DNA from 4 places in the Colwellia sp. Arc7-D genome. Region 1 is predicted to be linked to each of the others. Evidence: predicted binding sites of a transcription regulator. Region 1 holds the regulator's gene; each other region holds the start of a gene.
The links. Region 1 encodes FNR, which switches genes on or off when oxygen is low (the NO sensors DNR and NnrR bind a similar motif). Its sites were predicted from a motif close to TTGATCTAGATCAA; they were not measured.

Region 1 (7,454 bases):
ATTTATAATCAAGGCTTTAGAGATTTCAATCGTTTTCTAGATTTGGTTGATGATAGCAATGAATTGATTGTCGAACATGGTTTTGAAGGCATATTTCAAATAGCGACTTTTCATCCTGAATATTGCTTTGCTGACGCTGAATACGATGATGCAGGCAATTTTACTAATCGCTCTCCATATCCTACATTGCATTTAATCCGTGAAAAAAGCATGGAAAAAGTGTTAAGTGTATATAAAAATCCAGAAGCTATTCCTGATAATAATATCGCCTTAGCGCAAAAAAAAGGCGCTGATTATTTTCAAAGCTTATTAAAAAAAATTAAACAAGATTAAAAATACTTCTGAGTTTTTAATAACTTTACTTTGCTTATTCACACAGCGCTTTGAATTACGATATACTGGCAGCAATTCAGATAAATAAGCGTTTTTATGCGCTTTCTCATTAGGTATATTTTTTGTGGAAAAACTTCCTGTTGTAAAAGTTGGTGGTAGTGTTGAAGAAGCCGTTAAAGGCGAATATTCACTTGATGTAGCGGCTATATTGAAAGAAGGGTGGCAATTAACCTTAAAGTCGCGCATGTCGATTAATTTAGGGCTATTAACTTGTTTAATCATAGGGATGGTCGTTTCAATTTTGGTCAGCAGCCAGCTTGGTGGCATTGAAGTAGCCATTCAAGACCAACAATCAGCCACGTTACTTAATATTATCGTTACACTAGTGGTATACCCCTTTATTGTCGGTGTTGAAATGATGGGCGTTTTCCATTCAGTTGGTCTAAAAACTCAACCTAAATTGATTTTTGGCTTTTTAAAGCGTGGTAGCTGGGTTGCGGTTAGTGCTTTGCTTACCTCGACTTTAGTTACTATAGGTTTAACATTATTCTATTTACCGGGTATATTTTTAGCTGTAGCCCTGTCATTAGTTCTCCCTTTAGTGGTAGAAAAGAAAATGTCACCGATAAAAGCGATTTCGGTCAGCATTCAAGCTACTCGCTTTCAATGGTTTAAAATATTTTCACTTTACTTGATTTTAGCGTTAGCAGTTTTGGTTGCTGCTTTACCTGTTGCCGCTACTAGTGCTTCAGAATTAGGCTTTATTGCAATCGCATTTTTCCTTTTCTGTTTGGCTTATTTAGCGCCGCTTTTTTACAATGTAAAAGGAATTTTATATCGGGAAATATTTGGTTTGCAAATGCAAGCTAATACCGAACAAGGTAATACAATAAATGACACATTTTCTGCTTAATGAATAAAGTTTGGTAAGATTTATACAATGCTTAGCACTTATCAATATTGCGTAAGGAATCATGATTTTGAGAAAAATTAATAAGCAAAATATTTTCGGCTTTATATTTTTAGCCCTATTAGTTATTGGTTTAGTCGCGCCATTCACTTTTTTAAAGGTAGAAGAAGCTAGTGAAACCGTTGAACAGACAGTATCTAAAAAAACGTTTAAAAAAGTGGCTAAAAAGATAGAACAGCCGCTTCACGACGTTAACTTACCAAACTTTGCCAAAATTCGAGATGTAAAAGAGAAAAAACGAAAATTTTTTGCTTTTATTAAACCAGCGGTAGCGGCTGAAAATAAAAAGATACTTGCTAAGCGTGTTGAAGTAGAACGCTTAATTGAGCAGCTGACCTTAGAGCAACCTTTTAGTCTCGAAGATGAAGCGTTAGTTGCAAAGTTAATTACGCAATATAAAGTCAGTAAAAAATTCTCACTGTTAAAACAGCTCTATGAATTACAGCTTAAAGTAGACGTTATTCCGCAAGCACTTGTTTTAGTGCAAGCGGCAAATGAGTCAGCTTGGGGGACATCTCGGTTCGCTCGAATAGGTTTGAATTTTTTCGGTGTTTGGTGTTATAGCGAGGGCTGTGGCATGGTGCCAAGTAGTCGTAATTCAGGTGCGGATCATGAAGTAGCTGCTTACAGTTCTGTAAAACAAGGCGTTGAGCGCTATTTACATAACATTAATACGCATCGCGCTTATAACGTATTTAGGCTTATTCGAGGCCAATTACGGGATCAAAACCAACCTTTGGCACCAGAAATATTAGCGACAGGCTTAACCGCTTACTCTGAACGTGGTGCAGATTATGTCTTAGAACTCACTGAGATGATCAGACATAATCGACCATACTTTGATCTTGCAAATAAATAATCTTTAGTGGCTCTGCCGTTCTAAGTCAACACTAGGCTGAACGGCAAAACTGCAAAATAATCTACTCTAAACCTAAACCTAAACCTAAACCTAAACCTAAACCTGAAAAATTCGCCAACATTGAACCGCTAGCCAATAATAAGCCCAGTAAAACGTTACACTTTATAAGCTAACGTTAAATAGAGTTTACTCATTGAAAAATTTCAATAATATTATTTTATCTCTGTTACTTTCAATAAATCGGCTTGATGAATGTTAACAGCGTTACTTTCAGGCGCAGCTTGTACAAATGTCTCTTGATCAAAAGCGGTATCACCACCATCAATAATTCCAGAGTTTGCGTTAATACCTTTAAAGTCAAAAAGTTCGCTGTCACATAAATGTGAAGGCACTACATTTTTAATCGCCGTAAACATAGACTCAATACGCCCTGGGTGATTTTTATCCCAATCTTGTAGCATTGCCTTAATGTTCTGACGCTGTAAGTTAGGTTGTGAACCACATAAGTTACAAGGAATAATAGGGAATTGCTTTAGGGCAGCATACTGAATAAGTTCTTGCTCTTTACAAAATGCTAATGGGCGAATAACCACGTGCTCGCCATTGTCAGAAACAAGTTTTGCGGGCATTGATTTGAGCTTGCCACCGTAAAACATATTGAGCATCAATGTTTCGACCATGTCGTCGCGATGATGACCAAGTGCAACTTTAGTTGCTCCTAATGCTTTAGCCGCTTTATACAACAATGCTCGGCGTAAACGAGAGCATAAGCTACATGTAGTTTTGCCTTCAGGAATTTTTTCTTTAACAATGGCGTAAGTGTCTTCTTCAACAATTTGGTAAGCGACACCTATCGACTCAAGGTAATTTGGTAAAATATGCTCTGGAAAACCGGGTTGTTTTTGATCAAGGTTAACGGCAATTAAGTCAAAGTGAATAGGAGCAGATTCTTTTAAGCGCATTAATATTTCGAGCATGGCATAACTATCTTTGCCACCAGAAACACACACCATAATTTTATCGCCGTCTTCAATCATATTGTATTGGGCAATCGCTTGGCCAACATGACGTCGTAAGCGTTTTTCAAGCTTTTCTAATTGTGTGTTTTGGCTTGGAGATAAGGCCGATTTTAAAACTGCGCTCATAATAAATTCCTAGTAAATATTGCCGCGTAGTATAGCCGAAGTAACTACATGAACAAAGTTGAACTTAGTGAATTTATTTATCTATTTTAAGTTGATAGTTTTAATGCCGTCGCGGCTTGTTCTGCCCAAACACCATAAGCAAGTGCTGACGGGTGAAAGCCATCTTGAGCTAAATATTCAGACGTAAAAGGTATGTCAATTGTTAGGACGCAACATTGGCTATAATTTGCTGTGGTTTGCATCATTAAGGTATTTAGTCTTTTTGCGCGTACTCCTAGCCACCATCTTAATGGTTGCATAATGCCGGTAAATAAATGCATCGGAGGAAGTGCTGTCAACAACACTTTTGGAGTACCAAATTTGGTGCTACATAAGCTTACAATAGCCTCTATATTACTAACCCAGAGACTTTCTTTTGTGAGGCCTGTTACATCATTTACACCAATAGATACCAAAATAAAGTCAAACGTTTGTGTTTCTAACTTTTCAATTTCATTGATTAACTGTGTTGAAGTTAGGCCCGTACTCGCTACTAATTGCCAGTTTACTTGATTGTTAATAGCAAGGTTGTTTGATAACTGGCCTGACAATGCATTTTTTTGTTCGTGTGTACCAACACCTGCTGTAGCCGAATCACCAATTATCAATAAACTAATTGGACTGCCATTACCTGTAGAGCCTGAGCGTTCACCTAATGCTTCTGGGAGTTTTATCATGCTAAAACGCACCCATATCGCTTGTAAAAGTAATAAGGGCAGGAGTATCACCGTGCTAATGTAATAAGGTATAAGTCTAAGCGGTTGTTTTATCTTCAATGATAAAGTCCTGATGATGATCTATAAATGATATGTATAGCGTAATAAATATTTGAAGACAAACTTATAACAATTGTGAAGAGAAGATCGTTGGAAATTAGCTTGAGTAATTACCTGTAATTTATTGTAGTTAAGCTAGGGAGAAGTTTTAGCGTTTTATTAAAGCGTCACCTTAATAATATTTCTATCAATCAGTGACGCTCTTTTAGCTGTATTTTACGTAATAAAGATTTTATTTAACGTCCAAGGGTGAAACGTAACCCTCAGGCTTTAACGCAAGTACATCACAGTTTAGTCTATCAATTACATGTTCTGCTGTATTGCCAATTAGCGCTGCAGATAAACCTGTACGTCCAATGGTGCCTAAAATAACCAGTTCTGCGTCTAAGGCTTCGGCGACACTTTGTATAATATCTTCAGGTAAGCCTTCTTTAATATGAGTGTATTCTTTAGTAATATTAAACGCAGTTGCATGTTCTAACATCGCTTCTTCATGATGTTTTAACATGGCGAGGTTGTAATCATTGGCATCAAACTCTGGAATTTCTATCGCAATATTTACCGGCGTACCAGGGAAAGAATTAACCAAATGTAGGTTTGCTTTCATAACTTTAGCTAGCTGTTTTGCTTCTGCCGTAATTTTATCATTAAGCGCTTTATGCTCTTCTTCTTCGCTGCCAATATTCAATGCAGCAACAATATTGCCATTTTCTGGCCATAAATGCTCTTTCACTAGCAAAACAGGGCAGGGACATTTGCGTAAAATGTGCCAATCAGTAGGGGTAAATATTACTGATTTAAATTTGTCGTGTTGATGTGTGCCTTTAATGACTATGTCGTAATCATGATCAATAACTTGTGCAATTATTTGCTCGAAAGGACGATTATGCCAGATAACTTTACAATCAATGGTGATATCAGTTACATCGAGTTCAGCAAGTAAAGACTGCAACCATTGAGTACGATCATTTATAACAGATTTACACATTGCTTCACGCTCGTCGCCTGAAAGCATAGTGGTCATCTCATAAGAAAAGTCATATATGGTCAAAAATGCGGTAATACTTGCGCCAGTTTTTCGCGCTAATTCTAATGCTCGTTTTACCGCTTTTTGATCTTCTGTTGTGGGGTCAACAATAGCGAGTATTTTTTGATACTTTTCCATAGCTAATTCCTTATCTTTGCCTGTGGGTATTAGGCCAAACTAAACAGTTAATTTATTTACTTTATATAATAACAATAACTTATTTTGTAATAATAATAGTTGTTTTAAATCAAATTATTATCTTTTATATAAGCTATTTTATATTAATCATAGCGTTAAACTGTTGAATAAGAAAGTATGAAAAAGGGCTGATAAAATTTATCTTAAAGTCCAGCACACTCATTTAATTTTTCAATATTTACAATGGTAATCAGTTTGCCATTAACAGCAATTAAACCATTTTTATCAAAGCGATTAAGGAGTCGGCTTATTGTTTCAACCGTTAAACCAATATAGTTACCAATATCGCTGCGCGTCATAGATAAGCGAAATTCAGAGGCTGATAAACCACGGGCATTATATCGACTGCTTAAGGTACTAAAAAACGTGGCTAGGCGTTGCTCTGCATTTTTACGATTAAGCAACATTAGCATTTCATGGTCTTCACGAATTTCAGTGCTCATCATGCGCAAAATCTGTTTTTTTAACTTAGGCATGCTGTTAGATAAATGATCGAGTGTATTATAAGGAATTTCACAAACCATTGAGGTTTCCAATGCTTTAGCAAAACTTGGGTGCTCTGCATTAGCAATGGCATCAAAGCCAAGTAAATCACCTGCTAAATGAAAACCGGTAATTTGTTCTTCGCCTTGTTTGTTGATGGTATAGGTTTTGAATGTGCCTGAACGAATCGCGTAAAGCGCCTGCATAGGCTGACCATCATTAAAAATCTGCTCTCCTTTTTGAATAGGGAGCTTACGATCAATAATGTTATCTAGAGTCTCTAGCTCTTGATTATTAAGCGAAAATGGCAAGCATAACTCACTAATGCTACAGTTTTGACAGTGAATATGTTGCTGATCGGTACACGATTTATTATTCATAACAGCCTATAAAAACTTCCATGCTGAACACCATATTAGATGCGTTAGCTATATGCTATTAGTATAGAGTAAATGCCGTATGAAATCACCAAAATGGCGGCTAGTTTTCTAAAAACGGGCTGAGTTAATAAAGACTTCACACTGAAAGTGCCGAGTGATACTGACAGCAGCGCAGGTAAAGTACCAAGACCAAAGAAAAACATGATCAAAGCGCCATTTAAAACATCGGCGCTTGCTAATGACCACGTTAACGTAGAATAAACTAAGCCACAGGGTAACCAGCCCCAAAGTGCTCCTAACGCCAATGCACTCTGTATGTTTTTAATGGGCATGAATTTTTTAGTATAAGGTGAGATGTAGCGCCAAATGTTTTTACCTAAATACTCTATGCGGCTTAACCACATTAACCATTGTCCTAGATACAAACCTAGTAGAATTAGAAACACACCTGCAATCGTTTTTAAAATAATAACAGGAAAACCAATGTTTTTAGCCGCCATTGAACTGGTGAATGCTACCAAGGCGCCAATTAAGCTGTAAGACGCGATTCGGCCAAAATTATAGGCAAATATAATCGCCATTTTTTTATGGCGAGCATGGTCAGATATGGTCGTGGTTAACATGGTGCTAATACCGCCACACATTACAATACAATGGCCAGAGCCTAGTAAACCAATTACAAATGCGGAAAAAAAATCAAGCGTCATGAGATGATTTTGCTGCTTGTTTTGGTTGCTCGTCGCTTTCGCTTAATTCACTGTCTTTTAATTTACTATTGTTGTTTTTATTGCGACTGATATTGTCATTTTCATCATCAAATAAAATGCTCATACCCTGTTTTTCTAAATCATCAAATTGCTCAGTTTTTACTGCCCAAAAAAACAGATATATGCCAATAGAGGTGAGTAATACAGCAATGGGAATTAATACGTAGATTATGCTCATTTTTTTAGCAGCCTTAATGAATTTGTTACGACTAATATTGAGCTGGCCGACATGCCAATTACTGCCATGTAAGGCGCTATATGCCCTGTTACGGCTAATGGCAATACAACGGCATTGTATCCAAAAGCCCAAAGGTAATTTTGCTTTATAACGCGCGTTGTTCGAATGGCAACCTCTCGCAATGTTTGTACGCCTTTAAGCTTATTGTTTAATAATATGACATCTGCGCCATTTTTAGCAATATCAGTACCACTGCCCATGGCAATCGATAAATGAGCGGCGCCTAATACTGGGCTGTC
Region 2 (7,454 bases), 450 kb from region 1:
CCAGAATCTGATGTTAAATTTTATGCACTATTTGCCCATTGCTTTACTTGTGGTAAAGACATTGCGGCGGCATCACGTATAAGCCGAGCGCTAGTTAGAAAAGGAATTGCCGTGTTAAGGTTCGACTTTACCGGTTTAGGAAATAGCGATGGTGACTTTGCAAATAGTAACTTTTCCTCAAATATAAAAGACTTACTTGCCGCTGCGGATTTTCTTCGTACAACATATCAAGCGCCGAGATTGCTTATTGGTCATAGCTTGGGTGGTGCAGCAGTGCTTAATGTTGCTCAACAGGTTGAAGAAGCTATGGCCATAGTCACTATTGGGGCTCCATCTGATGCCGAACATGTCGCTCATAACTTTGCCTTACAAGTCGATGATATTGAAAAGTACGGTAAAGCAGAAGTGAACTTGGCTGGACGTGTGTTTACTATCGAAAAACAGTTTTTAGATGACATTAAACGCTACGATACCAGTCGCATTGGTAATTTAAGGAAAGCACTTTTAGTCATGCATTCACCCATTGACAGTACCGTCAATATCAGTGAAGCGGAAAAAATATATCAAGCGGCCTTACATCCTAAAAGCTTTGTTAGTTTAGATGACGCGGATCATTTATTAACGAATAAGCGTGATGCCGAGTATGCTGCCGATGTAATTTCGGCGTGGGCAGGGCGATATATAACACATGATAAAAGTGTTAATAAAGACGTTAGCAACGTTATGTCTTCAATGAACGCTTCTAAAACAAGTGCTGAATATGGGAAAACTGAAATTACTAAAGGTCATGTGATTGTTGAAGAAAAAAATCATAAATTTACTCAGCATGTAAGCACAGCTAGCCACTATTGGCTTGCAGATGAGCCAGAAAGTGTTGGTGGCAATAATATGGGTCCTGATCCTTATGAGCATTTACTTGCCGGTTTAGGCGCCTGTACTGCTATGACACTTCGTATGTATGCCACACGCAAAAATCTTGCTATAAAACATATAAAAGTTGAACTAAAGCATAGTCGAAATTATTTACTTGATTGCCAAGAGTGTGAAGAGCAAAGCCAAGGTATTGAAGCCATAGTGCGTGAAATTAGTTTTATTGGTGAGTTAGAGGCTAAGCAACAAGCACGATTTTTAGAAATAGCAGATAAATGCCCAGTCCATAAAACCTTGCACAATAACGTAAAAGTCATCAGTAAGTTGGTCAATTAATCTGATGGTTTTTAAGGTGATAGCATAGTCAGTAACGCTACAAATAACTTTCTGATGTTAGTAATGTTTATGTACTTTCTTTTCAAAGTTATTTACATTAGTCGCATTACCTTTTTATGAAAATAAAAAAATACGCTGACTAAGCTGTTACTTTTTGATGAAATCCAGGAGCTATAATGGAATCGCATGGAGATTACAAAATTAATCTGACTGGAAATGTAGTACATATATATCCATCAGGAAGCTTTAATCAAGAAGGTGTTAAGCAATTAAACGATAAAGTTTTATTAATTGCTCCTCAAAACTCTCCTTGGGCCTTGCTAGCTCACGCCGATGAATCTGCTGGTTTAACACCTGAAGCGGTTAACGAAATAATTAATTTTTTTCAGCAGATAAGTAAAGAAAACTGTGTCGTTATAGGCATTGCAGCTTTACCAACTTGGCAAGGGGTGCTTGAAAAATCAATCAAAGAAAATGCTGATATTACTATACCCGTTTATCTGGATGCTAACTTATCGAAATTAGATTCATTGATTAAAAAAATCATGGATAGTGCTTAAGTATATGAGAAAGTTAATTTTATTAGCGCTTTTGGTTGTTGTGTTTACTGAGGTTTTTAAGATTAAACCTTTTACAAATTTCACTTGAAAATAATATATTTGAAGAGCGCTTTATGTCTAATTCAATGTCTTTAGAAAAAATATTTATGATTTTAGCCATTATACTTGGCTTGGGTTCAACGGTTGATTTAATTTATAACTTAGTGACTTTAAACTTTCAATTAGCTGAAATATTGCGCTGTAGCTTCAACATCGTTATTGCTTTATTGATATACCTATACGCAAATAAGAAACATAAAGAAAAGCTTAACTCTATTGTGTAGACGTTTATTAACGGTAATTTAAACCTTATACGCACAACAAAGAAAATATAACATGCTAGGATTAATACTTATGGCGAATCAAGTCTTGATTCATGGAGTGTAGATGAAATCTGTTATAAATTTATTGATTGTCATCATCTCTTTATTAAGCCTATTTGCTGGCATAGCAAAAGTTATCCATAGCCCTGATGAAGTTCAGTTTTTACAACATTTCATGTTTAATGACTTTGCTATTACCCTCTATGGTGTCATTCAAATTTTCGCTGCAGCTTTGCTTTCAATGGGGCTATTTTTTTCTTATAACAAGGTTGCGAAAGTGGGAGCAGTTTTCGTCGCTTTAGCCTTTCTATTATCAAGTGTTTTAATCTTTGTTAGCGGAAACTTTATGTTTGCATTGATTTCATTATTACCTGTCGCTTGCACAGCCTTAATTATTCGTCAAATGCACTTGAACAATAACACCAACACCAACACCTAAAGTTACGAGGGTTTAGCTTTAGTTCTCGATTAACCTTTTTAAGCTATTTTCATTTCATTACTTATCTTACTAAGCTTTGTTCTATATCAAAGAAACGCTGAATCTTGTGTGTTATTTTTAAGTAATACACATCAGCTGAGAGGGTATTATGAACAGTATATTAGTGATTGCAGATTTATCGGAAAGTAAGCAAGTGGCTATTCAGCGCGCTTGTGAACTTGCTAAAAGCACCCATAATTCTTTACATATTGTTTATTTTTGTTATCAAAGTTTACGACTTATTGATGATGATCCACAAAAGATACAACAAACAATAATAGATGCAGTTAAACAAGATGCAAAAACATCACTCAAGACAATAATCCCTGAAGGAGTTAACTACAGTTTTGACGTTGTTTGGGAAAAACGTATTTATAATTGGATAAATAATTACGCAGAAGAGCATAGCCCAACCATGGTGGTAAAAACGGCACACCGAAGTGAGACTTTTTTGTACACGTCAACTGATTGGCAATTATTACGCGAATGCCCAGCACCTGTTTTTATTGTCAGTGATAATAAATGGCGCAAATCACCTAATGTATTAGCCGCAATAGATCTAGAAACCAAACGCAAAAGTAAACAAGCGTTAAACCATCAAATATTGAAAGCCGCTAAAGTATTTTCTCAAACCAATGAAGCGGAATTATTTGTATGCTACACCGTAGTATTTTCAAAAGTATTACGTGACTTAGGTATTCACTTCAAAGACGAGTTGGAGCTTAAGGCAGCTAAAACCTTAAAAACCCAAATAGAAACGTTGGCTGTTGAATACGACATACCTGTCGCTAACTTTTATGTTAAAGCAGGCGAACCAGAAAAGGTTATTCCCAGCATTGCCGCGCAGCAAAAAGCAGGCTTAGTTGTCATAGGTACGGTTGGGCGTAAAGGTTTGCAAGCTAAAGTACTAGGGAATACAGCAGAGAAAATCTTGAGCTTGTTGAAATCAGATGTACTTGCTTTAAAGCCAGAGTAATTAAGGCTATAACGTAAAAGTGACTCAATGCTTGCTGACAGAATTTAAAGCTTTGTAGGTGTTGTTATTTAGGCATTGTTATTTAGACGTTATCATTTAAAAGGTGTAATTTTAAAGGCTTAACTTGAAAGGTTTAACTTGAAAGGTGAAAAATAAAAACTTCGGCGTCAGTAGCCGAAGTTTAATATTGTAAAATAAGTTACTGCTTAATTATTTTTTTTCAGCGTTTATCAGCTCTGCTACTTTTTCGTTATGCTGCACTAATGGCAACATGCCTTTAAGTAAACGGCCAAATATATCTGCACCAGTAATAATGCGTCTAGTTTCGCCCCACACTAATAACACATCGTGTTCAATAACACCGTCGAAGTTTTTATCAATTGAGGTGTTCACTTTCATTTGTAAAATAGCTTCGTTTAATGACGTAGTTTCATCTGAGATAACAACCGGGCGATGACAATAACTGTAAGGGTCAAAGTTCTCTGACTGAAACAGTGCGCTTCGTAAGAAACCATCAGCATCAATAACTAATAATGGTGTACCTTCAAGGTTTGTTATAACCACCCAGCTGTGACCCGACTCATTGAGCATAGTTAAAAAAGGATCATTAGCACCAGAGTATGTGTCAGGCAAAATAGGCAAATCAAGCTTTGTTGGTAACGCTATAATAGAGCTTGGGTCTAACACTTCACCTTCTTCAGTGACCTTAATTTCATCTAAGGCAAAAAAGTTTAACGCGCCGATACCCTCAACATGGTTTAAATCAGCTTCTTCGGCACGTATATGCTCTTTAATAATATTACCGAGTTCACTCTCCCCTAAGTAGGTAATACCTTCTTTACCTAACCATGCATCTAGAATGAGTGCACTTGGTCGCGCCACGGGGTAAAGAACAAATTGGTAGAAACGAATAATCGGAGCTAGCATGCTACCCATTTTTAAAGCGTTACGAGAAAAGTAAGCTTGTGGTGTTATTTCACCCACGATGGTAATGGCTATTGTTGAGAATAAAAACGCGCCAACACCGGCTAAAACTGAATCTGACAACATGGTTAATAAAACATTAATTCCTACGTTGCCCCATAAAATAGTAGCAAGTAAAAAGTTAGAATCGTTTCTTAACGTTAATACAATTTTGGCGGCTTTATTGCCTTTATTCGCTTCTACTTCTAACTGCAGTCTACTCAGTGAAAAAAAAGCTAAATTTAATCCTGAAAAAATAGCAGATTGTGAAATACAAAACACAATAGCAATCCAGGTGATAGTTTCTACAGGCATTACTTAAATCCTCTTTTTACTTTTCTTAAAGTAGCAGTAAGCTACCTAATCCTAAAAATACAACGAAACCAACAATGTCGGTTACTGTGGTTAAAATAACCGCGCCAGATAAGGCAGGGTCAATATTCAATTTATTCAAAATGGCAGGGATCATAACCCCGGATGCCGATGCCGTCAGTAAATTTAATAAGATTGCTAAGGCAATAACGAAACTCAGTTGTGCATTGTCAAACCAAAAGTAGGTAATTACGCCAATAACAAGCGACCAAATGATACCGTTTAGCCCACCAACTTTTAATTCCTTACGTAATAGTACTTTTCTGTTTTGTTCTGTTATCTGACCTAATGCCATACCTCGAACAATAACGGTTAACGTTTGGCTACCTGAAACCCCACCCATTGATGCTACAACAGGCATTAAAACAGCTAAAGCCACCACTTGTTGCAAGGTAGCTTCAAAAAAGCCAATAAACCAAGAGGCTAAAAATGCAGTAATTAAATTAATACCAAGCCAAATGCCACGGTTTTTGGCACTGGTTCTAACACTTGAAAATAAATCTTCGTCGGTAGATAAACCGGCAGCACTGTTAATTTGCTCTGTTTGTGTTTCTTGTTTGACTTGATAAGCCGTCTCAACGGTAAAACGGCCAAGGAAGTGGTCGTTTTCATCAACAACAGGCAATGACATTTTACCCGATAAAATTACAGCTTCTGCCGCCGAAGTTAATTCTTCATTACCATTGAGTTTAATGGTTTCAGGCGAAAACAATGTTTTTAGGGTACTTTCAGCATCACTTTGAATTAAGCTGTTAATGTCAACAGTGCCAGTTAGAACACCCTCTTTATTTACTGCATAAAAGTCTTCTGTATAAGGAGATAAGCCTTTTTGTAATAATAATTGCGCACTGGTTATTTTAAGCTTTTCAGAAATACGGACATAATTGTAATCTAGCCAATGGCCGACCTGATCAACAGTAAACTGTTGTGCTTGTTGATAAAGTTTTCGCTGCGAGTCGTCTAGATTTTTGATCGCATATTTTAATAATCGACTCGGTATTTCTTCTGCAATTTCAATTACATCGTCAACGTCTAGTTGAGCGAGTAGTTCGAAGCACTCATCATCACTTAACGCCTGAATTAAGCTTGTTCTTGTGCCTTGTCCCATATCGACAAAAGCATCTTTTTGAATGTCTTCTGGGTACGTAGCCCAGACACTTAAACGTTTATCTTGTGGCAGAGCTTCAATTAATAGCGCGAACTGCTCTGCTACAAGAGTTTCATTTGCAGCAAGCATTATTTGGGCTATGTCTTGCTCATGCTCTGCAATGAGAATGTCGTCGATAACTAAGGATAATTTATCAATAGTATTTTCTAACATTGGTTAATCCTTAAAACCGTTTTAATAACGGGATATGATCTTTATTGAGTAATGAATTGTATAACACTTATGGTTAACTATTATGGTGTTAATTTTATTCGTATTTACAGGTAATTGTATTACAATCAGGTAGAAATAAGTTAGCTTTAATAACAAAAAAGTTAAGTTTATTTTACAGTTTTTTGTTACTGATTCTCAGGTGTTTATAAAAGCTGAGAATAGGGTTAATAAATTATCCCGTTTTATTCGGGGCATATTGAGAGTATAAAATGATAAAATGTATGTTGATTTCACCTACACAAGAAACCGTTATCGGTAGTCGTGAATTAATAAGTCAATGGCAGGAAAATAACGACACTACGTTATGGATTGATCTTGATAACGTTGACTTAGAAGAAGAGAAAAAAATATTAACAGAATTTAAATGTCATCCTCTTGCGATCAACGATGTGCTGCGTGAGCGCCATCCTCCTAAAATTGAACTGTTTAAAGATTATATCTTTATGTTGTATCGCGGCATTGTTGCTAACGATGACAGCCTGAAATTCAATCATTTACAAATAAGTATGTTTATCGGCAAGCGCGTGTTAATTACTCGACATCCACAAAGTTCGTTAGCGATTAACGAGTTATTTTGTGAAATAGGTGAAAAGTACCTTAAGCGTAGTCCTGTTCATTTAGCACTAAGACTTTTCCATAGCAGCTGTGGTTACTACCTTAAAGAAATGTTTAGTTTTGAAGCTGAGCTAGAAAGAATTGAAGATGACTTTCAATTAAGTGGTAACGACCAAATGATGAAACAAATTACCTCTTATCGTTCACAACTGGTTAAAATAAGACGTACTTTTAATTATCACGTAAACATGGGTGAAACCTTAAAAGCTTATGTTGATGATGAAGACACTGATTTAATCACTGATAAAGAAACTCATACGGTGAATGACTTACGTGAACGTCTCGACCGCCTGCTCAGTTTGTCGCAAATGTATTATGATATTTGTGGTGATTTAATTAATGGTTATATGTCAGTAACATCACATCAACTGAATGCTACTATGCGAGTATTAACGGTTATTACAGCATTATTTGTGCCGTTAACTTTTCTCGCCGGTATCTACGGTATGAACTTTGAATATATACCTGAGCTAAAAGCTGATAATGGTTACTTCATCTTATTAGGTGTTATGGCTGTGGTTTCAGTCGTATTGCTAATCGT
Region 3 (7,454 bases), 1.7 Mb from region 1:
ATGGCACAATGTGCCGTTTCATCACTTACCGGTTAATAAAGAAAATAAGGCACAGCAAGAACAAGCCTTATTAGATATTTATCAACAATATAACGGCGACTTGCTAATACTTGCCCGCTACATGCAAATATTATCAGACGAGCTTTGTAACAGTTTACGTGGCCAAGCTATTAATATTCATCACTCTTTTTTACCAAGTTTTAAAGGCGCAAAGCCTTATCATCAAGCTCATAAACGCGGTGTTAAGATCATTGGTGCTACAGCACATTATGTTACTGCTGACCTTGACGAAGGACCGATTATTGTTCAAGAAGTAAAACCGATTAATCATGCTTTTACTATTGAGCAAATGGTACATTTAGGCCATGACCTTGAAGCCACAGCGCTATGCCACGCGGTGAAAATGCATGCCGAGCAACGCATTTGTATTAATAAAGATAAAACCGTCATTTTGAATTAGCTTTAAATGAGTACAAATATAAAACAGTCTGCCGCTAAGGCGCATTTCCAAGCTGTTATATTCAAATAACTCTGCTACATTGGAGCACAAATATCTTGTCAACATTTGTGCGCCAATATGATCCAATATCAAATTTCCCCCTTAACCCAAATAGTCATTTATTTGAGGTATTGCTATCTTTTAAAAGTACTCCGAGCCAAAGCTATACGTTAACGTTACCCGCTTGGTTGCCCGGCAGCTATATGATCCGAGATTTTGCAAAAAATATTACCGAAATATGCGCAGTTAACAGCAAAGATGAAGTGATTGAATTAACCAAAACTGATAAACAAACTTGGTTAATAGAGGCAAGTGATGAACAGGTTCAGGTTCGTTATCAAGTGTTCGCTTTTGACCTCTCAGTACGTACCGCCTATTTAGACAGTCAACGTGGCTTTTTCAATGGCAGCTCAACATTTTTACAAGTAGAGGAATTAAGTGAGCAACCCTGTCAGCTTAGTATTTTGCCATCAACTTTATCCGAACATAGCCAGTGGCGTGTAGCAACAGGATTAACCCGAGCAAATGGCACAGAAAAATATCAATTTGGCCAATATACTGCTGATAATTACCAACACTTAATTGATTGCCCAGTAGCCATAGGTGAGTTTGATAGCACCGAATTTACCGTAGAAGGTGTTGTTCATCACTTAGTATTTACCAGCAAGCATTATGGTGATACCCAACAACTAGCGGAAGATGTTAGCAAGTTATGTCAACATCACATCAGCTTATTTGGTGAAGCTCCATTTAAAGAGTATTGGTTTATTACCCATTTACTCGCCAACGGCTTCGGTGGTTTAGAACACAAAAACTCTACTATTTTACAAGCAGGTCGTTTCGATTTACCCAACCCGCAACAGTCGTCATCACAGCGTTCTGAAGATTATAGAACCTTCTTAAGTTTATGTTCACATGAATATTTTCACGCCTGGAATGTTTGTCGTATAAAGCCAAAAGAATTTGTTCCTTACAATTTAAAACAAGAAAGCTACACCAAGCAGTTATGGGCTTTCGAAGGAATTACCTCTTATTACGATGACTTTTCACTTTTCCGCACAGGCATCATTAACTTCGATGAGTATTTGGCAATAATAGCGAAAAATTCTACACGAGTTAATCGCGGTGTAGGTGAGTTAAAGCAAAGCATAACCGCTTCAAGCTTTGACGCTTGGACCAAGTTTTATCAACAAGGCCCTGATGCGGTTAATAATATTGTTAGCTACTACGCTAAGGGCGCAATTATTGCGTTATGGCTAGATTTAACTATTCGCAGTAAATCAAATGGCCAGTATAGTTTAGACACTTTAATGCGAGAGTTATGGATACATTTTGGTCGCACCAATATCGGCACCAGTGAAGAAGACTTCATTAATATTGCCAGCATGCTTTGCGGTGAAGATATTTCGTCAATATTTAAACAACACTTATACAGTAATAAACGCATAGATTTAACGGTTGAACTGGCTAATTATGGTATTGAATTGCAACAGCATAAATTCAAAAAGTTAAACAGTTTAGAAACAACCTCTGAGACAAATTTTCACGCTTATATAGGTGCAAATTACAAAGCGCAGCCTTTTGGGTTAATGATCACACAAGTATTAGAAAAATCACCTGCGGCCAAGGCAGGGTTAGCCGTTAACGATGTACTCATTGCGCTTGACGAAGTAAAAGTTACAGAGCAATCGATACAAGCTATCGTTGAACATCAACCTGAAAACAGCGAGCTAACATGCCACTTTTTTAGGGATGACCAACTGTTAAGCTCAACAATAACCGTTATCGACTCACCGTTAGCAGGTATAGCATTCAAGGTCGTTGACGATATTTTAGTGAAGCACTGGCAAGATATTATTCCCAATGGTTAAGGTCGCTTTATAAAACCTTTGTAAACTAAAGCGTACGTAATTACTGACAACTTTACGTCGTAAAACTCAGCAGAAAATTAGGGTGAATTATCGAGTTATGGTAAAAATTACCTATTCGATAATCGCTCTATTTATAATTTAAGTACTAACCTTATGATTAATTTAAAACGCTTCCACCACGTGGCTTATCGCTGTAAAGACGCAAAAGAGACTGTCGAGTGGTATCAAAAACATTTAAATATGGAACTCACCGTTGCCATTGCAGAAAATGAAGTACCTTCAACCAAAGCGCCAGATCCCTATATGCATATATTTTTAGATGCAGGCATGGGCAATGTTTTAGCCTTTTTTGAAATTCCAAACTCTCCTGATATGGGCCGCGATGAAAACACGCCAACATGGGTTCAACATATCGCTTTGGAAGTTGAAGATTTAGACGCGTTAGTGTCAGCCAAAAATGATCTGCAGTCACACGGTTTAGATGTATTAGGCCCAGTAAATCATGGTGTGTTTAGATCTATTTATTTCTTCGATCCAAATGGTCATCGCCTAGAGTTAGCGGCAAATACAGGCACAATTGAGCAATATGCCGAGCTTAAAAGGGTTGCACCACTCATGGTTGAAGAATGGTCAAAAACTAAAAAAGCGCCATCTCATGCAGCTTGGTTACACCAACTAGATGACTAATATTTAACAAAAATAACGCTACAAGCCTTATTAACGAAGAGCTTCGTAATTAAGGTTTGGCAAAAATCATTCAAATATTTGCCCGTTTTTGTAAGACATTGCCCACTAAAATTGAATAAATAAAAATTAAATTACACTTATTAACAAATTTATTACACTTAAAAACAAAGACTTGCTGAATTTTAGTTTTTTTGCGTAATAAACAAACAAAAAAACCGCTTGATGCTTGACGAAACTCACGTAAAGTATGGGTCAGCTACATAGATAGCACTAAACAAAACGGATAATAATTGCACGGACAGCAATAAGCGTTAACTAACGCAGAAGAAAATTTAAAATACGGATGGTTTAATAAAGCTTGGGATAAGCACTGAATATTTCGCCTAAAAAGGCATTAGGGATAGCTCAAAAAAGTGTCAGGATGACCGATAAAAATAAAATTAAGCACGGAAATAATAATAAAAATAATATTGGAAATTAAAAACCCAACAGGGACCGTAACAAAAGGCTAGGATAGCCACTTAAGAATCGGGATTATATATGTTGGCAATTGCCACATTTTCTCAAAAAGCGACGTTAATAACGTCGCTTTTTTTCTTTCTATCGCGGTTTACTGTGGAATGTCGTAAAATAAGCACAATTGTTCATTATTTTAAGTTATTACTATGTCTCGTACGAAAAAATCACGCAAGCCAGGCACCGGTTCTATTGGCATCCTAAAAGATGACAAAAAGAAATTGGTAGAGCCAAAGCCGCGTAGAGCAAAAAAATCAAATGGTAACGAAGCGGGTAACCGTCAAAAAGAAGCCACACCAAAAATTAACCAAAATCAAAACTCTGCAAAGAATAAAGATCCTCGCATTGGTAATAAAACACCTATCGATTTAGGTAAGCCAGTTAATGCGCCGATAAAAACTAAGCCAGCTAAAAAAGTGCAAGATAATTCACCTATCGCGGCTATCCGTGTGGTTGAAACAGGTGAATCATTAGCTGATCAATTAAGCCGTATTGAGCAAGACCCTAGATTGCTTGAAATACTTGAAAAACAAGATAATGAAATAACCTTAACGTCAGAAGAGGTTAACTATTTCAATACGCTGATGGAACAGCACGAAAAAATCAGTCAAGAATTAGGCCTAGATGATGAAGATGAAGTTGTTGAACAAACTCAGAAGTCAGATTCAGAAGATGATCTATGGGACAAGTTTAATAATAGTGATTTATCAAAATTTGAATAGGTAACTTAAATGCTATCAAATCCTTGGGTATATCTAGCTTTATTAGCCTTTGTAATTATTGGTGTTTTAGCAGCAATAGCCGTCAAGCTATTGCGCCAATTGAAGCTTCAAACGCAAGCACAAGAGCAAAAAGAAATAGCTCAGCAGCTAGCATTGCAACAGCATGATAAAAAAATAATCTCCAGTGTTATTATTATTGTGCGTGCAATGAAAGAAGAGCAATGTGATATTGCAGAAGGTTGCTGGCGATTAAGCGTACTGCTTGATTCATTAAAATTAAGCCAAAATTTAAATGTTCAGTTTCCTTCAGTATTCAAGTTTTATGAAGCTATAAAGCACATGCCTATTTTATCAGCACGTAAAAAGCTGGATAAAAAATCACGGATGAAACTCGATTTTGAGCGTATGAAGCTTGAAGCTGAAATGGCTGACGATATTCGTAAAGATATCGAGTTACTACACCAGTACGCTAATGAACGAAATAGTATGCTGAGTGAATCCACGACTTAAAGCATTAACAATTTTATTGATGCCGTTAGTGAATACTGCGGCTCAATACTTTCCCCACAAAAACCTCATAAAAAGCCCTGTATCCAAAATTAAATATACGCGACAAATTTTTCACGATAATTAAACCATAAATAACTAATTTACTTCAAAGATGCCCATAGTATTGAGCTCGATCAATGTTTGAGTTGCTAGTTTACCTATAATATCGAAAAATGAATAAATCGGTATTCTTATGCGAGCAACACAGTTTTTTGATCAGGCACTATTAAAAAAATATAACACCAGTGGCCCACGCTATACTTCATATCCAACCGCACTAGAATTTAATGAACAATTTAGTTACACCAACTTAGTCTCTGCGATAAAAGAGTCACCCAATAATGAGTTGTCCTTGTATGTGCATATCCCATTTTGTCATAGCCTTTGCTATTACTGTGGTTGTAATAAGGTCGTCACACGTCACCGAGATAAAGCTGACACTTATCTAGAGTTTCTCGCACAAGAAATTACCGAAAAAGCGGTATTATTCAAAAACTATACCATCAAGCAGTTACATTGGGGTGGTGGTACTCCAAGCTTTTTGCGGCACGAACAAATGGTAAAACTAGTAGCACTGCTAAAAGAAAATTTTACCTTTGCAGAGCAAGTAGAAATGAGTATTGAAATAGACCCGCGTGAAATAGAAATGAACCTAGCTGAGCACCTTTACAGTCTAGGATTTAATCGTTTAAGCATTGGCGTGCAAGACATTGATAAAAAAGTTCAGCAAGCAATTAACCGAGTACAGTCGACCGAGTTTATTGCCAGCTTTATTGCTCATGCCAAACAAGTCGGCTTTAAATCCATTAATATTGATTTAATCTACGGCTTACCGCATCAAAATATAGCAACCTTTACTCGTACACTAAGCAAAGCCAATGAAATGGCTGTTGACCGCATTTCGCTATTTAGTTACGCACATATGCCAACACGCTTTGCCGCACAGCGTAAACTCAAGGATGAATGGCTACCGAGCATAGAGGAGAAATTTGCATTGATGAAACTTGCCATAGAGATGCTCTGTGACTTTGGATACGAATTCATTGGTATGGATCACTTTGCAAAACCTGAAGATGAATTAGCTATCGCTCAAAATGCCGGAGACTTGCACCGAAATTTTCAAGGCTACACAACCAAAGGTGGTTGTGATTTACTCGGTTTAGGTGTTTCGTCAATTAGTGCCATTGGTAATAGTTTCAGCCAAAACACCAAAGAGCTACAAGGCTATTATAAAGCGATTGCTACAAAGGCACATGCTCATGAAAAAGGGGTAAATTTATCTCGCGATGACATTATTCGAGGTGAGGTTATTCGCGAACTTATGTGTAACCTTTACCTCGATAAAAATAAAATTAATGAAAAATTTGCTATTAGTTTTGATGACTACTTTGCTGACGACTTACCTTTGCTGCAAACCTTCATTCAAGATGGGTTAATCAGTAATACTAGAGATCACCTTCGTGTCGATCAAAAGGCTAGGCTGTTAATCCGCAATATTTGCATGAGCTTTGATGCATACTTAAAACAACATATAAACACACAACGCTTTTCTCGGGTAATATAAATTAGCTTTATAATTGCCCTAAACTAAATCGACAATCAGCGCTGAAAAACACCAATTCAGCGACATTACCCTTGTCATCTTCACGAGCTAAATCAACCCATTGATAATAAACATTACGATGTACCTTAGCTTGTAAGTTACGTCTAACCCTAACGTATAAAGCACCATCTTCACTAGCTTCTAAGGGGTGATCAGCATTTAAAATAAAGCTGTCATCTAAATTAGTCGTAACTTGCATACTGGTTTTTTGCTCATCTAACCATTGCCATTGCGTTAAAATAAAAGGTGCATCAGCCACCATTATTCCAACTTTTTCAACCGGCGTTACTAGAAAGTATTTATCAGCTTCTTTTTTCAAAACCGAGGCAAATAATTTCACCAAAGACAAACGTTTAAAAACAGTACCATTATAAAACCAGCTACCATCCGACTTTATTTCTAAATCTATATCACCACAAAAAGGTGGATCCCATAATTCAACCGGCGGCATTTTTTTAGCATTACCCTGCTGAGAGTCAGAAATTTGCGCTGATATTTTTTCTAATGACATAATGGTTAACTTATTAGATAGCTTTACTTCATATTAGCAAGTTAATGGTAAAAGTTGAAATAACCGAATAGCTGACCGCCAAGCAAAAAATCATTCATCACTCTAAAAAATTCAAAAAAAACCTGTCGAAATGCAATATTTCACTTGTCATATCACTATAAAATGCAATACAATCCTCGCGCCTTATCACTGGGCGCTTCAAGTAATATCAGTGGTGGCTATAGCTCAGTTGGTAGAGCCCCGGATTGTGATTCCGGTTGTCGAGGGTTCAAGTCCCTTTAGCCACCCCATTTCTTCATATGTCTCTTTATATTCAATTATTTAAAAAATCGTCAACTCGATAGTAATCACCTGTGATTCCGCATTTCAAGTGCGCGAGGGTTCAAGTCCCTTTAGCCACCCCATTCTTTTATATATCATGTGTTTTCAATTACTTAAGAAATTCGCTAACTCGATCGTAATCACCTGTGATTCCGCATTTCAAGTTCGCGAAGGT
Region 4 (7,454 bases), 1.6 Mb from region 1:
GCTCAACATTAGAGCGGTCACCAGCCATAAAGGTTACTGCGTCAGCAATTCTTACGTCTTTGCCGATGCGTACTTGTTTCATTTTCATGCCTTTTTCATATTTGCCTGAACAAATACGCATGAAAGCAATACGGTCACGATGTTTTGGATCCATATTGGCTTGAATTTTAAAAACAAAACCTGAGAACTTTTCTTCTTCAGCAGTAACAATACGAGTGTCGGTTTCGCGCGGCAATGGTTTTGGTGCCCAGCGAGTTAAGCCGTCGAGCATATGGTCAACACCAAAGTTACCTAATGCAGTACCAAAAAACACCGGTGTAAGTTCACCCTTTAAAAATTCTTCAAGATTAAACTCATGTGACGCGCCAGCAACAAGCTCTAGCTCTTCTCGTAAATCATCAGCGTAGTTACCAATAACTTTATCTAATTCTGGGTTATCGATACCTTTAATAACACGCTTTTCTTGAATAGTGTGACCTTGGCCTGTTTGATATAAAAATATTTCATCGGTTAAAATGTTATATACACCCTTAAACTCTTTACCCATGCCAATTGGCCAAGTAATAGGGGCACATTTTATTTTTAGTACGTCTTCAACTTCATCCATGACTTCCATTGGGTCGCGAACATCACGGTCCATTTTATTCATGAAGGTAATTATAGGGGTGTCACGCAGACGAGTAACTTCCATTAATTTAATGGTACGTGCTTCTACACCCTTAGCAACGTCGATAACCATCAAACAAGAGTCAACTGCGGTTAGCGTACGGTAGGTATCTTCTGAGAAATCTTCATGACCCGGTGTATCGAGTAAATTAACTAAACAGTTTTTATAGGGAAATTGCATTACAGAAGTGGTTATTGAAATACCACGTTCTTTTTCCATCTCCATCCAGTCAGATTTCGCATGTTGTCCCGACTTTTTACCTTTTACCGTACCGGCTTTTTGTAAAGCTTGACCAAAAAGTAAAACCTTTTCAGTGATCGTCGTTTTACCCGCATCAGGATGAGAAATAATAGCGAAGGTGCGTCGAAGGTCGACTTCCTGCTGTTGTACAGACATGCAAATTACCTGTTTTAAAAGTGGATGAATAGAATTTAACTAAAATTTTAAAGCGCAACATTATAGCGAAAACAAGTGCGAAGGGCAGTAACAATATCTTGTATTTTAATTTTAATTTCAATTTTTTACCACGATAGTTAAATGTTCCTACCAGGAAGTGCTTAACTTAAACAATAACCTCGGATATTTCAGCTAATGACACATTTTAAAGTTAGAGTGGATAAGTCGTTATTATGTACAAAACACTTCAAAATTATTTAAATGCACATAGCTAAAATGAAAATAACTTCGCATGGCTAATCACTAATTTCATCTTGGCGTTATTCATTTTTACCTTATTCAAGGTTTTATCTATTAAGTACAAGAGAAACTTGATTTACATCAAGTAACGCAATGATTAAATGCAGTATCGTCAGTTAATAATGTTTTTATGTGATCTATGTCAGTTAATTAACTTGGAAAAATGTAGTTGTTTTACTTTTTCAAGTGGAGGGGATTTATGGTTGATTTAAGCCGTCGTAACTTTATGCGAGCCAAGCATGTTTCTACACCGCCAGCGATTAGATTACCTTGGACCGTAGACGAAAAGTTATTTACTCAAGGCTGCACACAATGTGGCGATTGCATGGATGCTTGTGAGGAAAATATTATTGTTAAAGGTGATGGTGGTTTTCCTGAAATAAATTTTTCTGCTGGCGAATGTACCTTTTGTCAACAATGTGTGAAGGCCTGTAAAGAACCATTATTCAAACCTTTGGACGCTGTCCCTTGGCAGTTAACTATTGAAATTGAAGCAAGTTGTTTAGCTAAAAATCAGGTGCACTGCCAAGTTTGTCAAGACAGTTGTGAGTCTGATGCTATCTCATTTAAATACCTGCATGCTAGCGTACCTCAACCTGAAATTACACTTTTAGATTGTACAGGGTGTGGGGCTTGTGTCGCTATTTGTCCGGAATCGGCAATCAAGCTTTCAACAACATTATTGGGAGCAGAACATGAGTGATTTAGAGCAGTTGATATGGAATATTTTAGGTTATACCTCAATGCCACTGATATTTATTTTTGGCTTTATCGCCACAGCCTTAGTCGCGGTTATTATTTTAAAAATATTTGGCGCTAAGCCTGCAGCCGTGCTTGAGCATTCAGTTGAAGTAAACAAAAAAGTATAAGAGGGCAAAAATATGATTAACCTTTTAGAAGAAAGCCCAGTAAATATTGCCGGAGTTATGTTTATGGCTTACCCAGACAACGCGGCTAAAGTTGCTGATGATTTACAAGCATTTCCCGGTGCTGAGATACATGCAAAAGGAGAAAATGGCAGTTTAGTTTTCACTGTAGAGGGCCTTGAGGGAGAAAAAAATCCAGCAAAACGCATCATAGATACCATTACAGATATGAGCAATGTATCTGGGGTTATATCTTCATCACTAATATTTCATCATAACGATGCCGGATTACCACAGCACCAGGGGAAAGCATTATGACCTTGACTCGACGTGACTTTATTAAAGCTAATGCGATTGCAGCCACCGCTGTTGCCGCTGGGGTTTCGGTTCCTTTGTCAGCGACTAATTTGATCACACAATCGTCAAAAAGTACGATTAAGTGGGACAAAGCACCTTGTCGTTTTTGTGGCACAGGTTGCAGCGTTTTAGTCGGTACTCAACATGGCAAAGTAGTGGCAACACAGGGCGATCCAGAAGCAGAAGTTAATAAAGGCTTAAACTGTATAAAGGGCTATTTTTTATCGAAAATTATGTACGGTAAAGACCGATTAACTCAGCCATTATTAAGAATGACCGACGGTGAATACGATAAAGAAGGCGACTTTACACCGGTAAGCTGGGACAAAGCCTTTGATGTTATGGCTGATAAATTTAAAGCCGCGATTAAGAAAAAGGGCCCAACCTCGGTCGGTATGTTTGGCTCAGGGCAATGGACAGTTTGGGAGGGTTATGCTGCTTCTAAGTTGATGAAAGCGGGCTTCTTAACTAATAATATAGACCCAAATGCTCGACATTGTATGGCCTCAGCTGTTGGTGGTTTTATGCGTACCTTTGGTATCGATGAGCCTATGGGATGTTACGACGATTTGGAACATGCTGATGCCTTTGTGTTGTGGGGCTCAAATATGGCGGAAATGCACCCCATTTTATGGTCAAGACTCACCGATCGTCGTTTAAGTGCGTCGCACGTTAAAGTTAATGTGTTATCAACCTATAAACACCGTAGTTTTGAACTTGCCGATAATGGCATGATTTTCACTCCACAAACAGATTTGGCTATTTTAAACTTTATTGCTAACTACATTATTCAAAATAATGCCGTTAATAAAGACTTCATGAAAAAGCACGTCAATGTGCGTGAAGGGGTAACTGATATCGGCTATGGTTTACGCCCAACGCATCCTTTAGAAAAAGCGGCAAAAAATGCCGGCAGTGGTGAATCAAAACCGATGACATTTGAAGCTTACGCTAAGTTTGTCAGCACTTATACGGTGGAATCAGTATCAAAACTTTCTGGCGTGCCAGAGGCTAATTTAATTGAAATGGCGAAGTTGTACGCTGATCCAAAAGTGAAAGTTACCTCATTTTGGACCATGGGATTCAATCAACATACCCGTGGAGTTTGGGCTAATAATTTAATGTACAACGTGCATTTGTTAACCGGTAAAATTTCTGAACCTGGTAATAGCCCGTTCTCATTAACCGGACAGCCCTCAGCTTGTGGCACTGCACGTGAAGTTGGAACATTCTCTCATCGTTTACCGGCTGATTTACAAGTTGCAAACCCTAAACACAGAGCGATAGCTGAGAAAATTTGGCAGTTGCCAGAAGGGACTATTCCATCTAAACCTGGTTATCATGCGGTATTGCAAAATCGGATGTTAAAAGACGCTGAACTCAATGCTTATTGGGTGATGTGTAATAACAATATGCAAGCGGCGCCGAACATTAATGAAGAGGCAATTCCTGGTTATCGTAATCCAGAAAACTTTATTGTCGTGTCAGACCCTTATCCCACCGTTACGGCACAAGCTGCTGATCTTATTTTACCGACGGCGATGTGGGTAGAAAAAGAGGGCGCGTACGGTAATGCCGAACGTAGAACACAATTTTGGCATCAACAGGTGAATGCGCCAGGCGATGCGCGATCAGATCTCTGGCAGTTAGTGGAGTTTTCTAAACGTTTTAAAGTAGAAGAAGTGTGGCCAGAAGCCTTGATTGCAAAACAACCTGAACTTCGCGGTAAAACGCTATACGACGTGTTATACGCTAATGGAAAAGTGGATAAATTCCCGATGAGTGAATCAAAAGGCGATACAAACTTTGAAGGTGATGCTTTTGGTTTTTATATTCAAAAAGGTTTATTTGAAGAATATGCTGAATTTGGGCGTGGTCATGGTCACGATTTAGCGCCGTTTGACCGATATCACGAAGAACGTGGTTTACGGTGGCCAGTGGTTAACGGTAAAGAAACACAATGGCGTTTTAGAGAAGGCCATGATCCTTACGTAGAAAAAGGCAGTGAAGTGCAGTTTTATGGTCACAAAGATAATAAAGCGGTAATTTTTGCATTGCCTTACGAGCCACCTGCAGAATCGCCCGATGAAGAATATGACTTATGGTTGAGCACTGGGCGTGTGCTGGAACATTGGCATTCAGGGTCCATGACATCACGAGTGCCAGAGCTACATAAAGCTTTTCCTGATGCGGTGATTTTTATGCACCCAGATGATGCCAGAGAGCGTAGTTTGCGCCGCGGCGATAAAGTGTTGATGGCGTCTCGTCGAGGTGAAGTTGAATCTCGAATTGAAACCAGAGGCCGAAACCGACCTCCAAAAGGTTTGGTGTTTATGCCGTGGTTTGACGCTAAACAATTAGTCAATAAAGTCACCTTAGATGCAACCGACCCGCTGTCAAAGCAAACTGATTATAAAAAATGTGCGGTTAAAGTGACTAAAGTTTAATGTGGAAAAGTTAGCACATCGATAAATTTATTATCGATGTGTGTGGGGAGAGAGAAATGAAATTATTAACTTTGTGTGTTGCTGCTGTTGTTTTGGCAATAACGTTTACTGCCATAGCCCAAGAAACAGTTAATACTGGCGGTTTAGCTACCATTCGCGGGGCGGCAACTATTGATGAAACTCGCCCAGCAGAAAAACTAAAGCGGGTGATTAAAGATAAAAATCCAATTGCACGTAACTATGTTCATCAACCACCGGTAATACCTCACCAAGTGCGAGGTTATCGCGTTGATTTAAATAGTAATAAATGCTTGAACTGCCATAGTTGGAAATATGCCGCAGAAACCGGTGCAACGAAAATTAGCTTAACGCATTATGAAACACGCGATGGAAAAACGTTATCGGATGTTTCGCCTCGTCGTTATTTTTGCCTGCAATGTCATGTTACTCAAGCTGATGCAGCGCCTTTGGTTGATAATACCTTTGAGCCTGTTGAATCTTTGGGAAATGAGTAATTGGCTATTTTGCACAGGAGGTTAACATGCTAAAAAATGTGTGGATGTTTTTAAAGTCACCTAATAGTGCTGCATTATGGTTTATTTTAGTGATTGGTTTTGCCGGTGGCGTAATATTTTGGGGTGGTTTTAACACCGCTTTAGAAGTAACTAACACAGAGGAGTTCTGTATTAGTTGTCATGAAATGCAAGACAATGTGTATGAGGAATATCGTGAAACTATTCATTATGCCAATCGTTCAGGTGTTCGGGCTACGTGCCCTGATTGTCATGTACCTAAAAAATGGACAGATAAGATAGTACGTAAAATTGCTGCTAGTAAAGAGGTTTGGGGTATGTTGACGGGCGTGATTGATACCCGTGAAAAATTTGTAGATCATCGACGTTCTATGGCAGAGCGTGAGTGGAAACGAATGAAAGAAAATGACTCTTTAGAATGCCGTAATTGCCATAACTTTGAGTACATGGACTTTTCTGAACAAGGTAATCGTAGTGTCAAAATGCACTCTGACGCGCTTGCATCAGGTGAAAAAACTTGTATTGACTGCCACAAAGGTATTGCTCACCAATTACCTGATATGCAAGGGGTTGAAAACTGGTAATTATGTCTGTGTAAAGTTCAGGAGGAGGTCATAAAAAAATAAACCCTTAGGTTTATTTTTTTATAAATTACTTAGCTATTTAAAAGAATGTTAGCAGGTAGTGTCTGATTAGAGTTTCTTTGACATCACAATTGCATCTTCATAGCCAAACCCGCTGTTACTAGGGTAATAGCCCGTTCGTCGCGATATTTCTGTAAATCCTTGGTTGATATATAACATTTGTGCACTAATGTTTTTTGCTCGCACTTCAAGAAAAATAGTTGTGGTTGCTAGTTGTTTACAGTGTTTAAAAAATTGTAGTAATAGTGCTTTACCATAGCTTTTGCCTTGTAGCTCTGGATTAACACAAATATCCATTAGTGTAGACTCGCCTGCAACATGCTCTGCAACATAAAATCCGACAATAACATGGTCAACAATCAAGTATTCGCCAAAATACCGGCCATCAATACAACTGCGAAAAGTTTTCTCGCTCCATGGGTGTGGATGACAGGCAATTTCAATTACCATAAGTTGCTCTACTTCTTCCTGCGTTACAGGTTTGAATGTTGTATTAACTGCTTGTGTCATGTTGAGCTCAGATGTCCTAGTGATTGCCATAAAGATTTTTTTAATGCGGGCGAGTTAGCAAGGATTGTTAACTCAGGTGTTATCAAACAATTATGCTTAAATTCAATTTCTGTATTTTTGCTGAATTGCCAATTAATAATGCCAATATCTATTTGATCATTAACAAGGGATAAATCAGCACTGCTTGCACCTAAACAACTAATAATATCTTTAAATAATTGCTGCTTAAGTAAGGCATCTAGATCGATAGCCACTTTGTTGTTTAGTTCTTGATTTTGGCTGACGTTAGATTGTTGTGCTGTCTTTGATGTTTTATCAGAATAACTAGTTTCGCTAACTTCAGCGGAATTTTGTTGAGAGGCAGTAACAGTTGACGATATTGAGTTTTGTTTGGATAACTCACGTCGTTGCCAAACAGTAATCCCCATGGCTTGTAATAAATTAAACTGTCTTTTGTTAATGCTCATATCATTTTAGCTATGGTTAAAGTCAGGGTTATCATGACAGAATTTTCAAATAGGAAAAACTAGAATTTGTAAAAAGCTTAAAAGGGAAATAAAACGATAAGATATTGGAGAGTATTAAATAGGATAAATTAATACTCGAAAGAAAAATGGCAGGGGTGGAGAGATTCGAACTCCCAACCGTCGGTTTTGGAGACCGCTGTTCTACCAATTGGAACTACACCCCTGCAACGGATTCGAATTATACTGATGCGAAGCCAAAGGTAAAGA

Region 2: a site for FNR is predicted at 2,644-2,657, ahead of DBO93_RS08135 (universal stress protein). Genes of this name have one in related genera too.
Region 3: a site for FNR is predicted at 4,969-4,982, ahead of hemN (oxygen-independent coproporphyrinogen III oxidase). Genes of this name have one in related genera too.
Region 4: a site for FNR is predicted at 1,435-1,448, ahead of napF (ferredoxin-type protein NapF). Genes of this name have one in related genera too.

Annotation. Positions count from the first base shown of each region.
Region 1 covers NZ_CP028924.1:1,405,597-1,413,050, forward strand. The annotation lists gene DBO93_RS06115 (DUF1415 domain-containing protein) at 1-333, shown strand, start outside; gene DBO93_RS06120 (hypothetical protein) at 458-1,246, shown strand; gene DBO93_RS06125 (glucosaminidase domain-containing protein) at 1,314-2,162, shown strand; gene ttcA (tRNA 2-thiocytidine(32) synthetase TtcA) at 2,375-3,307, opposite strand; gene DBO93_RS06135 (SGNH/GDSL hydrolase family protein) at 3,394-4,023, opposite strand; gene uspE (universal stress protein UspE) at 4,355-5,287, opposite strand; gene fnr (fumarate/nitrate reduction transcriptional regulator Fnr) at 5,491-6,210, opposite strand; gene DBO93_RS06150 (sulfite exporter TauE/SafE family protein) at 6,255-6,917, opposite strand; gene ccoS (cbb3-type cytochrome oxidase assembly protein CcoS) at 6,907-7,155, opposite strand; gene DBO93_RS06160 (heavy metal translocating P-type ATPase) at 7,152-7,454, opposite strand, start outside.
Region 2 covers NZ_CP028924.1:1,854,869-1,862,322, forward strand. The annotation lists gene DBO93_RS08115 (bifunctional alpha/beta hydrolase/OsmC family protein) at 1-1,206, shown strand, start outside; gene DBO93_RS08120 (hypothetical protein) at 1,383-1,766, shown strand; gene DBO93_RS08125 (hypothetical protein) at 1,880-2,089, shown strand; gene DBO93_RS08130 (hypothetical protein) at 2,193-2,567, shown strand; gene DBO93_RS08135 (universal stress protein) at 2,716-3,582, shown strand; gene DBO93_RS08140 (CNNM domain-containing protein) at 3,793-4,860, opposite strand; gene DBO93_RS08145 (magnesium transporter) at 4,886-6,238, opposite strand; gene DBO93_RS08150 (magnesium transporter CorA family protein) at 6,508-7,454, shown strand, end outside.
Region 3 covers NZ_CP028924.1:4,008,483-4,015,936, forward strand. The annotation lists gene purU (formyltetrahydrofolate deformylase) at 1-460, shown strand, start outside; gene DBO93_RS17405 (PDZ domain-containing protein) at 556-2,370, shown strand; gene DBO93_RS17410 (VOC family protein) at 2,524-3,057, shown strand; gene yihI (Der GTPase-activating protein YihI) at 3,723-4,295, shown strand; gene DBO93_RS17420 (DUF2489 domain-containing protein) at 4,305-4,805, shown strand; gene hemN (oxygen-independent coproporphyrinogen III oxidase) at 5,038-6,408, shown strand; gene DBO93_RS17430 (DUF1285 domain-containing protein) at 6,416-6,958, opposite strand; tRNA gene DBO93_RS17435 (tRNA-His) at 7,173-7,248, shown strand.
Region 4 covers NZ_CP028924.1:2,994,505-3,001,958, reverse strand. The annotation lists gene prfC (peptide chain release factor 3) at 1-1,063, opposite strand, end outside; gene napF (ferredoxin-type protein NapF) at 1,563-2,066, shown strand; gene DBO93_RS13040 (TIGR02808 family protein) at 2,059-2,232, shown strand; gene DBO93_RS13035 (chaperone NapD) at 2,245-2,547, shown strand; gene napA (nitrate reductase catalytic subunit NapA) at 2,544-5,033, shown strand; gene DBO93_RS13025 (nitrate reductase cytochrome c-type subunit) at 5,090-5,548, shown strand; gene DBO93_RS13020 (cytochrome c3 family protein) at 5,575-6,150, shown strand; gene rimI (ribosomal protein S18-alanine N-acetyltransferase) at 6,259-6,720, opposite strand; gene DBO93_RS13010 (hypothetical protein) at 6,717-7,187, opposite strand; tRNA gene DBO93_RS13005 (tRNA-Trp) at 7,335-7,411, opposite strand.